DNA from 2 places in the Pseudoalteromonas sp. P1-30 genome. Region 2 is predicted to be linked to the other one. Evidence: predicted binding sites of a transcription regulator. Region 2 holds the regulator's gene; the other holds the start of a gene.

The links. The regulator sigma-54, encoded in region 2, starts transcription at its own class of promoters, with help from an activator protein. The targets are predictions, from matches to a motif close to GTTGGCACGNNNNTNGNNT.
Region 1: AN395_RS13150 (BON domain-containing protein) is a predicted target of sigma-54. The motif match lies at 1,729-1,747, and genes of this name have one in related genera.

What each region holds. Positions count from the first base shown of each region.
Region 1 is NZ_LKBC01000008.1:80,264-87,623, reverse strand. Features, by position in the region: gene AN395_RS13160 (SAP domain-containing protein) at 1-291, opposite strand, end outside; tRNA gene AN395_RS13155 (tRNA-Ile) at 557-633, opposite strand; gene AN395_RS19395 (YqaE/Pmp3 family membrane protein) at 903-1,061, opposite strand; gene AN395_RS13150 (BON domain-containing protein) at 1,127-1,693, opposite strand; gene AN395_RS13145 (LiaF domain-containing protein) at 2,010-2,666, shown strand; gene AN395_RS13140 (VOC family protein) at 2,737-3,153, opposite strand; gene suhB (inositol-1-monophosphatase) at 3,602-4,405, shown strand; gene AN395_RS13130 (ABC transporter substrate-binding protein) at 4,460-5,269, opposite strand; gene AN395_RS13125 (bifunctional diguanylate cyclase/phosphodiesterase) at 5,286-7,076, opposite strand.
Region 2 is NZ_LKBC01000002.1:373,839-381,198, reverse strand. Features, by position in the region: gene AN395_RS05210 (KpsF/GutQ family sugar-phosphate isomerase) at 1-551, shown strand, start outside; gene kdsC (3-deoxy-manno-octulosonate-8-phosphatase KdsC) at 552-1,103, shown strand; gene lptC (LPS export ABC transporter periplasmic protein LptC) at 1,100-1,654, shown strand; gene lptA (lipopolysaccharide transport periplasmic protein LptA) at 1,644-2,192, shown strand; gene lptB (LPS export ABC transporter ATP-binding protein) at 2,189-2,914, shown strand; gene AN395_RS05185 (RNA polymerase factor sigma-54) at 2,984-4,483, shown strand; gene hpf (ribosome hibernation promoting factor) at 4,511-4,798, shown strand; gene AN395_RS05175 (PTS sugar transporter subunit IIA) at 4,803-5,255, shown strand; gene rapZ (RNase adapter RapZ) at 5,275-6,120, shown strand; gene AN395_RS05165 (HPr family phosphocarrier protein) at 6,161-6,433, shown strand; gene mgtE (magnesium transporter) at 6,693-7,360, shown strand, end outside.

The DNA of each region.
Region 1 (7,360 bases), on a different contig from region 2:
ATTAAAATAATTTGGTTCTACTTCCAAAATTCTACAAACTAAAACAGGTTTTGTACCAGAAGTTGGTAGGTTGAGGTTTTGAGAAATCTTTTTTAACTCTGGAGCAGAGTGAGCCGCTGTGACAACTTCCTGTGTACTAGCTGACTTTAGAACCCCCTCTTTTTCAAATTTATTTAAAGCAAGCTTTGCATCACAGCCTAAGTAACTAGTCCAATCTCTCATGCTCAACACCTTCAAAGAGCTTTTGGGCTTTAAAAAGCTCTTTAGAAAATAGTATTCATTAGTGTCCATAATTCGCTTCCTATTGCTCAGAACGATGAATATTATAGCATTTACTTAATGTGGGAACGGTTTACCTGAATGTTGAATATTATCAAGCAAAACAATATCCGATCATATAGCAACAAGCTTTTCTGATTAGAAGTGGAACTCAGTTAAAAGTGAGGGATTAATCAGTTCAAAAATATAGAGGTGTTTTCCGCGAAACTAAAAGTAGCACAGAGGTAGCACAGGGTAATTTCTGTTAGTAGGTGTTTACTTGGAAAGCTTTTAAAAGTGGTGGCCCCTCCCAGACTCGAACTGGGGACCTAACGATTATGAGTCGTGTGCTCTAACCAACTGAGCTAAGGGGCCAACTTTGTATAACTACGAGGTAGTTAATTTTTGAAGCGTTTAGCCACTGAGCGACTAAAGCGGGTTGCAGTATAAAAAGTTTTTTAAGGCTTGTCACTAGCAAAAACCTTTATTTTAACAATCAGTAAGCTGACTGCTTAAATAGTAATCTTTTTGCATGCGAATAGGCAGGAAATAACAGAAAAATAAACGCAGAAGTATGTAAGCCGCTTTTTTACAATTTTAATAATTATAAAAAAGTGGCCGGCTCACATTGAACACACCACACATTATTTTTTAGCAATAATGTAGATAGCGTGAATTAAACCAGGGAAGTAACCTAGTAAAGTTAGTAAAATATTTAGCCAAAAATGCATACCTAAACCAACTTGTAAAAATACACCCAGTGGCGGTAATAAAATCGACAGTATTATACGAATGATATCCATGATGTAGCTCCTTTAAAAATGACAAGCAAAAAGCCCAGCTAAGCTGGGCTTTTTAGTATAGTGTATTATTCAGCAACAATAGTTAGTTCATCTACTACGTCACGAACATCTTCAGCATTTTTAGCAATTTTTACTGCTAACTGCTTTTCAGCTTCTGTTTCAACAGAACCTTTAAGTTTTACTATACCGTTGTCGGTATCAACGTCGATATCTGTACCGTCAACTTCGGAGTCAAATAAGAAACGTGTAGTAATTACTGTGGTGATTTTAGCGTCAGTTAAGTCGTTATCGTCATCATCCATAGTGTCACGATCTCTGTCGTCCATATCCATGTTTTTCACAACAGTTAGGTTGTTTTCTACATCAGATACGCCATCTAGGCTAATTACAAGTTCTTCAGCTAGCTCTTTATCAAGGTCGCTGTTTACTTTACCTGTAAGTACTACCTTGCCATTTTTTACATCAGTGTTAATGTCAAAGTTGTTTAGATTAGTGTTCATAAGAAGCACTGTTTCTGCCTTACCATCAATCCAAGCATCTTTACTCTCATTTTCCCACGTGCCCGCTTGAGCACCCATAGCTGTAGTACCTAGAACTAAAGCCGCAATCATAGATTTGTTGAATGTTTTCATAATCTTTCTCCTTTTGATTAAAGACACTTTTATATATGCGAGCTTTAGGCCAACTTTATTAACACTTTAAATTCATGGAGTTAGCTGTTTTATTAGGTATAAATAAAAATACCTCCGAGTAAACATTTACAGGCTATTAGGTAAAACTTTCTTAAGTGGTGAAAATAACGATTATATTGCTGTTTTGGTTAATCTATCGTTAATATAATAAATTAAGCGGATTTATTAAATAATAAGCCATTGATATATAAATAGTTAAGTTTTGGTACACCACTTGCTATGTACAGTGGTAACTCATATAAAAAGGATTATTCCCATGTCTGTAAAAATTGAAGACCGCCCAATAGAGCAAGTTCGCGAACAAGTGATAGACCAACTTATTTATAACTACAGCCATGGCGTTATTTCAGCTGAAGCCTTCGAAAGGCGCTTAGACAGTGCAATGGAAGCAACCGATAATGCCGCGTTACTTAATTTAGTTGAGGATTTAACCCTTACTACAGATACCCAGTACAGTGCTCAAAAGCAAACGCAATTTGCCCCTAACTACAGCGCCCAACAAGCGGATGAAGAAAACTTAACACTGCGAAGCATTTTAGGCTCAAGCGAGCGTAGCGGCCAATGGGTGGTAACTAAAGATATTTACATTCAAAACTATATGGGGTCGATTGTTTTAGATTTTACTGATGCTATTTTTGCCCACCAACATGTTACCGTGCATGTAAATTGTATTTTTGGCAGCGAAGAAATTTACGTACCAGAGCATGTTAATGTAGTTTCTAAAATGTTTTGTATATTAGGCAGTTTTGAAAACAAAACGGTGTCGCTTAATAAGCGCCAAGGCCCCACAATTAACCTAGAAGGTAAAACAGTTTTAGGTTCGGTGGAGGTAAAAGTTAAACGCACCATTAAAGAAAAGTTTGTGAGTTTTGCTAATGATTTAAAGGCCCAGCTTGGGGTGAGTAATAAATAATACGGGTAAAAACACAATGGGTAGAAAAGCCATATTATGCGCTTTTCTACACCGTTAGTTACTGCCTATTTTATAAGTCGTTATTACGCTCGCTTGGAATGTCACTCATATACTGCACAAACTCAACCTCGAACCCGGCTGGGTCTAAGTAATATACGTTTTTTCTAAATGGGTTTTCTGCACCCTCTTTATCAATGCTAAATCCGGCGTGTTTTAAGCGCTGTAAAACAGCGTCTAGGTTGTTTGTAACGTAGGCAAAGTGAGCCAGTCCGACTTGGTGCCCTGCCAAATCTCTGTTTTTATGCTCGCCATTATCGCTTATAGCAATGTAATGGTTATCGTCGCCAAAATGTACCCAGCGCTTAGGTTTACCATACCAAGTGTTATGCCCTTCACTTCTAATAGACCAATAAGGAAAGGCTGCTTGGTAAAATTTAAGCATGGCATTTATATCGTTTACTACTAAATGTACGTGTTCTAATTTCATTATTATTTACCCTAGTTGATTGCTTAAACACAAGATAAAACCTCAAGCTAACTTTAGGTAAAGCACTTTTTTTACTTTTTATTATTGGCGAGTACTACCCTTGTAAGATTAATTTTTACAACAGTATGTTTGCTAGCAGGACGCGGAAGCTTTGCCTACAAGGATGTAGGTAAGGAGCGTGAGCAGGACGCGCAAGCTTTGCTTCATGGAAGTTATTGAGCCCCCAAGGCTTCGCACTTCGCGCTGTGATTAAGTTGCCCTTCGGTTGAACAAATTTCAATCCATACACGCCAACATGTCTTAGATACGAATAAATTTACATGCATTTCAAGGCCGTACAAAAAACGCACAAAAGTATTTAGGGTTTATTGTTTACTTTATGGCAAAAGTCGCTAAAATACGCCGGCTTAAATATATAAACGTTCTTTTACAACCCAAAGGTAATACCATGCATCCAATGTTAAACATTGCGGTTCGCGCTGCGCGCAACGCAGGCAAAATTTTACTTCGCGCAAGTGAAGATTTATCAAAAGTTGAAATTCAACAAAAAGGCACTAACGACTTAGTGACTAACATTGATAAAGAAGCCGAAGCCGTAATTCGTGATACAATTTTAAAATCTTACCCTGATCACTGCATTGTTGGTGAAGAACTAGGTGAGCACAAAGGCAAAGATGCAGATTACCAATGGATTGTTGACCCGCTTGATGGCACAACTAACTTCATCAAGGGTATCCCTCATTTCGCGGTTTCTATCGCACTTAAAGTAAAAGGTCGTTTAGACCAAGCTGTAATTTACGATCCAGTTCGTGGCGAGCTTTTCACTGCATCTCGTGGTCAAGGCGCACAGCTAAACAGCAAGCGTTTACGCGTTACTAAAACCGTAGAATTAGCTGGTTCAATTTTAGCAACAGGCTTCCCTTTCAAACAAAAACACCACTTAGATGCATACACAGACGCGTTTAAAGCATTGTTTACACAAACTGCTGATATTCGTCGTGCAGGTTCTGCAGCGCTAGATATGGCATATGTAGCGGCGGGCCGTGTTGATGGCTTTTTTGAAATTGGTTTAAAACCGTGGGACACAGCAGCAGGCGAGTTACTTGTAAAAGAAGCTGGCGGCATGGTTGTTGATTTTGCAGGTGGCGTTAACTACAACAATAGCGGTAACATTATTTGTGGTGCACCTAAGCTTACTCAAGCAATTATCCGTGAAATTCGCCCAGTATTACCTGAAGCGTTACTTCGCTAATAAAGTGCATGTAACCCTATTATAAAAAGGAGCCTATGGCTCCTTTTTTTGTTTTTAAAAGTAAGGGTTATCGAGCTTTAGCTCCGTGGTATAACCCTTTGTAAAAGGGAGTGAGTTTATGTCTTTTGCAAAATACTCATCAAATAACGCATCAAACTCTCCGCTTTTTTGCATGTTTTGCAACCCAAGCTCTATGGCTTGCGCTAAAGCTGGCTTACTACTTACAACAAAATAATAAATACCGGTGGGATAACTAATAAATAAATTAGGCACAATAACTAAGTTACTCTGCGCATTGGCAACAAGCTCAGAATTAACTTCTATAAATGAGCGAGGAAAGTAATCGATTCTGCCCCGGCTAGTGAGCGTGAACATAGCTTGATAGTTACTCAGCGGCCTTACATGTAAGCCGTTATAGGCCATTATTTTTGTATCTGGCCAATCATGCCCTTGCACTGCCGAGAGCTCACTTAATTGCGCTAAAGTGGTAATGCCTTTAAATTTTTCGACATTTTTTTTACTGGTTAATAAAACGCGCTTGCCTATAAAGCCTTTAAACAGCGGGACTTTAACGGCTATTGCCCGTGCCTCTCGTTCTGGGCTGCTCATGCTCCAATAAACATCTAGCTCTGTTTTATCTAGCTCAATCAGGTCACGCTGTTGCTGTAAGCTCACTGGCTGCATTTTTATGTCTACAGGGTAATTAGCCCGCTCTAGGGCTCGTGTTAATAGCTCACTTAGGTATTCTTCACGGGCATTTTGCACACTTTGCTTTTGAGCAACATTAACAATTTCTACCCCTTGCACAAAAAAACTAACCGCAAATAAAGCAAACCCACCAACAACTACTTTTAATGGCAACATAATAATTACCTATTTTTTATACCACCTGTTTATTCTCTGGTGCTAAGCGCACTACGGCAGGCGCAGGCTTTCTGCGCTTACAAATAAACAAATAACTATGGCGATATCGCTTAGCCTCTTTTTTAGCATCTGTTGCAAGTGCTGCAACTTGATGGCTGTTTTTACATTCTTGTAAGTCGGGCTCCACAAGGCCAATTGATAACGTAAGTAAAGGTACAAATTGCTTTTCTCCCTCACGATTTGTAGCCCAGTAGCCTTTGCTCTTAATGTGCTCAGGCGTAAAAAAAGTGCGTGATTGCAGTTCAAACTGCTCAATTATGGTATTACAAATATACACAGCATCTGATTGGTCAAACACAACCATAAAGTCATCACCACCTATATGTCCTACAAAGTTAGCACTGTTTTCGCATGCTTGCACGGTTACATCTGCCAATAATTTAATCACACTATCGCCACTGGCATAGCCGTATAAATCATTGAACTGCTTAAAGTGATTAAGATCTATATAGGCAAGCGAAAACGCACTTTGTGAGCGTAACCTTTGCTCTATTGCCTCATTAATCGCTACATTACCAGGGAGCATGGTGAGTGGGTTAGCATGCTGGGCGTGACGAATTTTTTCTTCTGTTATGTGCTTTAAAATATCACGCAATGGGGCAAGCCCTAGGTAACGTTTATTTCGGGTGATCACAATATGGCGGCGAATATCAAAGTCTTGCTCTGTAATTTGCTGACTCACGGTATCAAGAAGTTGGTTTTCATCCACCACTAAAGGTTGTTTATCCATAAAGTCAGTTACGGGGCACTTGTCGTAAAGTGCATGGCCATAGGGCGCTGCAAACACCTCAGTGAGCTGATCTTTATGCAGTAACCCAACCGGTTGGCCGGCTTTATTTAAAACCGCTAGGCTCATCACGGCTTTGTCTTTTTCGAATAGCTTGTGGGCGTCTTTGCAACGGGTTTCGCTGTCTATTGCTTCTTGTGTAACAGCAAGCCAGCCAATCGCCATTGATTGATCAAACGTATTGCTTGGCTGTTTAAAGTTTAATGCTTGTAATTGCTCTGAGCTGTAATCAAGGCTTGGATTTGAGTTTGGTTTTTCCAGTAAAAAACCTTGTACGTTTGCTATTCCTAAGCTTTCAACATAGGCAAGCTCTTCTACTCTTTCTATGCCTTCGGCTATTACGGCGGTGTTTGTTGCTTTTGCTAGTACCGTAATCGATTTTAAAAACTCTTTTTTAACTTCGCTTTCATCGCAATGATCAATAAAGTAACGGTCGATTTTTACAAAATCGGGGCATAGTTCAGACCACTGTTTTAAACCCGAGTAGCCAGCACCTAAGTCGTCAATGGCAATGGTAAAACCCAGCTCGCGGTAGTGTGCAATTGTTTTTAATAATAAAAAACCATCGTCGACCTTTTCTTGCTCTGTTACCTCAATTACCACGCGGTTTGCTGCTAAACCAAACTGCTCTATTAAGTGCAGGGTTTCACCTTTTGGGTGGCAAGGGTCGAGCAAGGTTTTAGGGCTTACATTTAAAAATAACTTACCGTTTAGATTAAGCTTTACAAAGTTTTCAATTGCTTTTGAGCGGCATAATAGCTCAAGCTCTGAAATTAAAGCGTGCTCACTGGCCGCTTCAAACAGTCGGTTAGGCATTTCCAAAGGGCTGTTTTTAGGCCCTCGACTTAGCGCTTCGTAACCTATAATTGTTTGATTAGCTATATCAAAAATAGGCTGAAATAACGTGGTTATTTCACCGTTACTTAAAATGTACTCTAGTACTTTGCGCTGCATCGTCACTGCAAAACCTGATTGTCGTTTAATAGGGGCATTAAAGTAGCAAGCCTGTATGACAATTTTATGGCATTAGATGCTATTGACCTTTCAGGATTAAATTTGCTCAATTTAGGGCCGATACAATCTCAGCGCTAAGTTTATAGCCTAATATACTGTTAACTATTCATACGTTATTGTAATGACTTAATTATATAACCGGCTCAAGGCTTTAAGTTCAGCCTAAAAGGCTGTGTACGTTTAGTCTTAAAGGCAACCAAGCTCTATAAAGCCGCGCGCAATAAAAAACC
Region 2 (7,360 bases):
TAAAAGTAGAACAAGAAGCCTGTTTATTAGGTTTAGCGCCTACAGCAAGCACCACAGCTACTTTAGCAATGGGTGATGCAATGGCGGTTGCGCTTTTAGAAGCACGCGGCTTTACCGCCGATGACTTTGCACTCTCTCACCCTGGTGGCAGTTTAGGTAAGCGATTGTTGCTCACTTTAAAAGATGTAATGCACAGCGGCACAAACACCCCTATTATAGGTGTAACGCAAACAATTAAAGACGCGTTAATAGAAATGTCAGCCAAAGGGCTGGGTATGACCGCTATTGTAGATAACAATCAACAGCTTGCAGGCCTTTTTACCGACGGTGACTTACGCCGTATTTTAGAGCAAAGAGTGGATATACATAGCACCGCTATTAGCCAGGTTATGACTAAGTCATGCACAACCGCCACGGCCGATATACTTGCAGCTGAAGCCCTAAACATAATGGAAAATAAACGTATTAATGGTTTAATTGTTGTCAATGATAAAAACCAGCCAATAGGCGCCTTAAATATGCAAGACCTCTTAAAAGCAGGAGTATTATAAATGCAATTTGAAGATCTCTATCAACCGCTAAGCGATGATGCCAAAGCACGCGCCAAAAAAGTAAAACTACTCATATGCGACATTGATGGTGTATTTTCTGATGGCCGAATTTACCTCGGTAACCAAGGCGAAGAATTAAAAGCATTTAATACAAAAGATGGTTTTGGCATTAAAGCGCTGATCAATAGCGGTTTTGAAGTTGCGGTCATTACGGGGCGTCACTCAAAAATAGTGCAAACTCGCATGAGCAGCTTAACCGTACAGCACATTTATCAAGGCCAAGAAGACAAACTTATTGCTTATCAAGAACTCAAAAACACTTTAAAGTTAACTGATGAACAAATAGCCTATATTGGTGACGATGGCCCTGACATGCCAGTAATGGAGCGCGTTGGCTTTGCCGTTGCAGTAAACGATGCGCACCCGCTTATTAAGCGCTTATCGCATTACACTACGCAAATGCCTGGCGGCTTTGGCGCCGTTAGAGAGCTCACAGACTTACTTATGCTAGAGAATGGCATAGCGCTTACAACACAAGGCACCAGTTCATGAATGCAGCACGCGTTATACTCAGTGCGTTATTCATCGGCTGTATGGTTTGGCTTTGGTACCCTTATTTTACCCAAACCAATGTAGCGCCAGAGCAAGAACCTGAAGTAATTGCAAAGCCCGATTACACCGCTATAGAGCTTAAGCAAACAGCCTATGACGAGCAAGGCAAAATAAGCCATAAAGTCACAGCGGCTAAAATGGAGCTTTACCAACAGCTTGGTTTTACGTTTTTTGAAAAACCTATTTTCACCTTGTATAACGAAAAGCAAACATGGCGAATAAATGCAGACGAAGCAACGCTTTACGAAGATAAACAACTTATTTTAGAAGGCAATGTGGTTGCTAAAAATTTAGTTGATAACGCCATGATAGATAACATCGATGCCGATAACATCGAAGTCGACATTAAAGCGCTAACAATGCGCTCTGAGCAGCCAGTGGTTGTCACTGGGCCTAATTTAAAAATTGTCGGTAAAGGCCTTGAAGCCGATTTAAAAACCGAAGTAATAAAACTAATTAACCATACGCGAACAATATATTATGACCAATAAACTCACTAAAATACTTATTATCCCATCGCTAATGCTTGCATTTAGCGCCTCTGCTGCTGAGCCTGCTGCTCAACCGCCAGCAAATCAAATTTCTATTAGTGCAGACCGTCAAGAAGGCCAACTTAAAGAAAACGTAGGTATTTTTGAAAAGAACGTCGAAATTGTGCATGGCAATCGCAAAATTACAGCCGACCGACTTGAAGTACATAAACGTGAAGACTTAGGGGATAACAAACAACTCCTTATTGCCACTGGCAGCCCAGCCTACTTCGAAGAAAAACAAGACGATGGTACCGTAATGAGCGCCAGTGCAAACGAAGTACGTTACGACGTAGCAAAGCGCTTTTTAACGCTTGTTGGCGATGCTGAAGTCGCACAAGCCGGTCAAAAAATTAATGCTAAAAGTATTACCTACGATATGCAGCAGCAGCTTATTAGCGCAGAAAAAGACGAAAACTCTACGGATCGTGTCCACACAATTTTAGTGCCTGTTGAAGCAAAAATTAAAGAAAAAACAGGTAACGAAGGTCAACCATGAGCACCTTAAAAGCAGAACTATTAGCAAAAAGCTATAAAGGCCGCCAAGTTGTAAAAAATGTAGGCCTTGAGGTAGAAGCCGGCAGCATTGTTGGCTTATTGGGCCCTAATGGCGCAGGTAAAACCACCACCTTTTACATGATTGTAGGATTAGTACCTAGCGACAAAGGTAAAATTTCTATTGATGATAACGACATTACGTTATTACCTATGCACAGCCGCGCCCGCTTAGGCATTGGCTATTTGCCGCAAGAGTCATCAATATTTAGAAAGCTGACAGTTTATCAAAACCTAATGGCGATTTTAGAAACGCGTAAAGAGCTCAATAAAGCCGCGCGAGAAGAAACGCTTAACAACTTACTTGATGAATTTAGTATTCAGCATATTCGCGATAGCCAAGGTATGGCGCTTTCTGGTGGTGAACGCCGCCGTGTAGAAATTGCCAGAGCACTGGCAGCGAACCCTAAATTTATTTTATTGGATGAGCCTTTTGCTGGTGTTGATCCGATTTCAGTGTTAGATATAAAGAAAATAATAGAACATCTTAAAAACCGTGGCATTGGCGTATTAATTACCGATCACAATGTAAGAGAAACCCTTGATGTTTGTGAAAAAGCCTACATTGTTTCTCATGGGGAGCTAATTGCATCTGGCACCCCAGAACACGTATTAAATGACAAAACTGTACGCGATGTTTATTTAGGCGAGCAATTTAGGCTGTAACATTTAAGCCACACCTACAAGCATCTGCTAATATTAATTATAACAACATAAAAGGATTGTTAGAGATACATGAGGCAATCATTACAGCTGCGCATGGGCCAGCAACTTACAATGACTCCACAATTGCAACAAGCGATTCGCTTGCTGCAGCTCAGTACATTGGATCTCCAGCAAGAAATACAAGAAGCACTTGATAGCAACCCGCTATTAGAAGTAGAAGAGCAAGATTACACGGAAGAGTCGGCTGGAAAAAATGAACAAAAAGCAGATACGGATGATGTAACCGTAAGCGCATCGGCTGACGATACAACCAGCGAGTACGAGCAAGACAGTGGCGAAGCTTTAAATAAAGACACCGTTAGCGATGATATGGCAATGGATGTAACTTGGGATGAGTACATGAGCGCAGCCCCTGCTGCATCCTCAGGCCCAATGCCAGAAGATGAGTCTATTTATCAAGGTGCCTCTACTGAAACGCTACATGAGTATTTAATGTGGCAGCTTCAGCTTACTCCTTTTAGCCCAACAGACGAAGCCATTGCTATTGCCATTGTAGAAGCTGTAGATGACTCGGGTATTTTAACGCTAAGTTGTGAAGAAATTTTAGAAAGCTTTAACCAAGAAAACGATGACGAAGTTGAAGTTGAACTTGATGAAATAGAAGCCGTTTTAAAGCGTATTCAGTTATTTGACCCTGTAGGTATAGCCGCTCGCAGTTTACAAGAGTGCTTGTGTATTCAGCTAAACCAGTTTGATAAAGACACCCCTTTTATAGAACAAACTAAAATGATCTTAACCGATCACATTGATCTATTAGCGGCACGCGACTATCGTACATTAATGAAAAAGACTAAGCTTAAAGAAGACGAGCTTAAAGAGGTCATGACCCTAATACATACCCTCAACCCAAAACCTGCAGATACAATAGTAAGGGAAGAGTCGGAGTATGTAATACCAGATGTATCGGTTAAAAAAATAAAAGGCCGCTGGGTGGTAGAGCTAAACCCAGATAGCATGCCAAAAATACGCGTAAATAGTCAGTACGCGGCTATGTCACGTACCGTAAAATCAAGTGGTGATAGCCAGTTTATTCGCTCTCACTTACAAGAAGCTAAATGGTTTATAAAAAGCCTTGAAAGCAGAAACGACACGCTGCTTAAGGTAACAAACTGTATTGTAAAACAGCAACAGGCATTTTTTGAACATGGCCCAGAAGCCATGAAGCCAATGGTTTTAAACGATGTTGCTGAAATGGTAGAAATGCATGAATCGACAATTTCGCGTGTTACTACGCAAAAATATATGCATACGCCACGTGGTATTTTTGAGCTTAAGTATTTTTTCTCAAGCCACGTAAGCACTGAAAACGGCGGCGAGTGTTCATCAACCGCAATACGTGCCCTAATTAAAAAGCTAATTGCCGCGGAAAACTCAGCTAAACCATTGAGTGATAGTAAAATTGCGGATATATTGGCAGAGCAAGGAATTAAAGTAGCTAGACGCACAATAGCAAAATACCGTGAATCGCTAGCTATTCCACCGTCAAATCAGAGAAAGAGTTTGATATAAGACGTAAAAAACAAAGAGGAAATGCTTATGCAACTAAACCTAACTGGTCGTCACGTAGAAGTAACTGATTCACTTAGAGACTATGTAAATAATAAATTTGCAAAGCTAGAAAGGCACTCAGATCATATTAGCAATGTGCATGTCATTCTCGATGTAGAAAAACTCAACCAAAAAGCAGAAGCGACTATTCATGTAAGTGGCGCAGATTTATTTGCCTCAACAGAGCACCAAGATATGTATGCCGCTATAGACTCGTTGATTGACAAGCTCGATCGTCAAGTCATAAAACATAAAGAGAAGCTTGCTAGACACTAATATTATGAAATTAAGTACATTAGTATGCCAGGACTGCAGCAAAGCTGCGGTCCTTTTTAGTAGTAAAAAAAGAATTTTAGAGTTTATCAGTGAGCTTGCTCATGAAAAGCTCCCCTACTTACCACAACAAGATATTCTTAATGCGCTGGCAAGCAGAGAAAAGCTAGGCAGTACTGGCATTGGCCGGGGGATCGCCATTCCTCATGGCAGAATGGGTGGCGTAGAAGAGCCGCTGGCTTTAGTACTTGTTAGCGACACGCCTGTTAACTTTGACGCTATTGATAACTGCCCTGTTGATATTTTTGTTGCACTCATCGTACCAGATGGCGATAACCAACAGCACCTAAAGACTCTGGCAACCATAGCTGATAAACTGAGCAACAAAGAATTTTGTAAACAGCTGCGCAGTGCTAAAACCGATGCAGAGCTGTACCAAGTAATTGTTGATCAATCGTAGTAAATACTAAGGGCTATAAATGGAGTTAATTATCATAAGCGGCCGTTCTGGTTCAGGTAAGTCGGTTGCTTTACGCGTGGTTGAAGATTTAGGCTATTATTGCGTAGATAATATTCCGGTCAACTTACTGCCCTCTTTAGTGCGAAGTGTTTCAGATAACTATGACAAAATAGCCGTTAGTATAGATGTTCGTAATATCCCCAAAGAACAAGATGAATTTAACGATATTCTCGAGTACCTTCCTGACTTTGCTAAACCCACACTGTTTTATTTAGATAGTGATGATCAAACACTGATCAAACGTTTTTCAGAAACACGCAGATTACACCCTTTATCCATCGATTCACTGCCGCTTGATTTAGCAATAAAAAAAGAAAAAGAACTGCTTGATGTACTCGTAACACGCGCTGACTTTATGCTTGATACCACCGATTTAAGTGTGCACCAATTAGCAGAGTCAATTCGCGAAAAAATACTGGGTAAAAAAGATAAGCAACTTATTGTAACGTTTGAATCGTTTGGCTTTAAACACGGCATACCTAAAGAAGCTGATTATGTTTTTGATGCTCGCTTTTTGCCAAACCCTCACTGGGAGCCTGAACTTAAACCGCTTACGGGCCTTGATCAACCAGTAAAAGATTTTTTGGCAAATCACAGCATAGTGCAAAAATTCACTTGGCAAATTCAAACCTTTGTACAAACTTGGTTGCCACACTTAGAGCGTAATAACCGTAGTTACCTCACTATTGCAATAGGCTGTACTGGTGGTCAACACCGCTCGGTTTATTTAGCGCAAGCCATTGGCGAGAGCTTTGCTATGACGCATCCGAATGTCAAAATTCGTCATCGTGAGCAAGAAAAGTAACCTTAAAATAATAACCTGTTCAGTTTAGGTATAGTAATTTATGCGCTGTGAAGACACATTTTTAATAAAAAATAAATTAGGCTTACACGCCAGAGCGGCAACGGTCCTTGCGCAATTAGCTGTGCAGTTTGATGCTAAAATCACCTTACACCAAGATGATAAAGAAGCCGCAGGCGACAGCGTATTAGCTTTAATGCTACTTGAAAGCAGTAAAGGTAAAGAAGTTAAAGTAGTCTGTGAAGGCCCTGATTCAGAGCAAGCTTTGCATGCGGTTGGGCAATTAATTGCACAACGATTTAACGAGCAAGAATAATTTAAAGCACCATAGCCTTATAAGTTAAAGACTTATCTGGCCAAATTATAAAAATTTAGTAAATTAGGGTATTCCGACTCGCCTAATTTAGTGCTTTAATTTAGGATAATAAAGCCATGCCCCTGCTAAATTTGGTTACTTAATTTTAAACACTAATTTAGTCCCAGCATTGGGTTTAGCACAAAAAATAAAGAAAATAACAGTGGGCAACTCCACTTACTAAACACCTTTCCATTACACAAAAATATTTAGGATGCCAATGCCAGAAGCGTTTGAACAAGACTATCCACTACAGCAACTAAAACAAGTGACTAAATCACTTAATAGTGGGCAATTTGTTCAAGTAAGACGCATGCTAGCAAAAACAGCACCTTGTGATACAGCACTGCTGCTTGAATCCTCTCCGCATAAAATTAGACGCATGCTTTGGCAACTGGTTGACCCAGATGTGCAAGGGGATGTGCTAGAAGAGCTCTCTGAAGATGTACGTTTAGGTATCATTGCACAAATGGAACCTGAGCATATTGCCGCGGCCACTGAAGATATGGGCCACGATGATTTAGGTGAAGTCCTACGTAGCCTACCTGACACCGTGTACAAAGATGTGGTTAGCGCTATGGATACGCAAGACCGCGAACGCGCTACACAAGCTTTATCTTACCAAGAGCGCTCAGCAGGCGCGCTAATGAACACCGATACGGTGACCATTCGCCCAGACGTTACTCTTGATGTTGTGCTGCGTTATATTAGGCTACGCGGTGAGCTGCCAGAGGGCACCGATGATTTATACGTTGTTGATAAACATAACTGTTTTTTAGGTGCATTATCACTTAGTACACTGTTAACTAATCCGCCTGAAAAAATTGTTCAAGATTTAATGGATGAAGACTGTGAGTCTATCCCTATTTCGATGGATGAAAGTGAAGT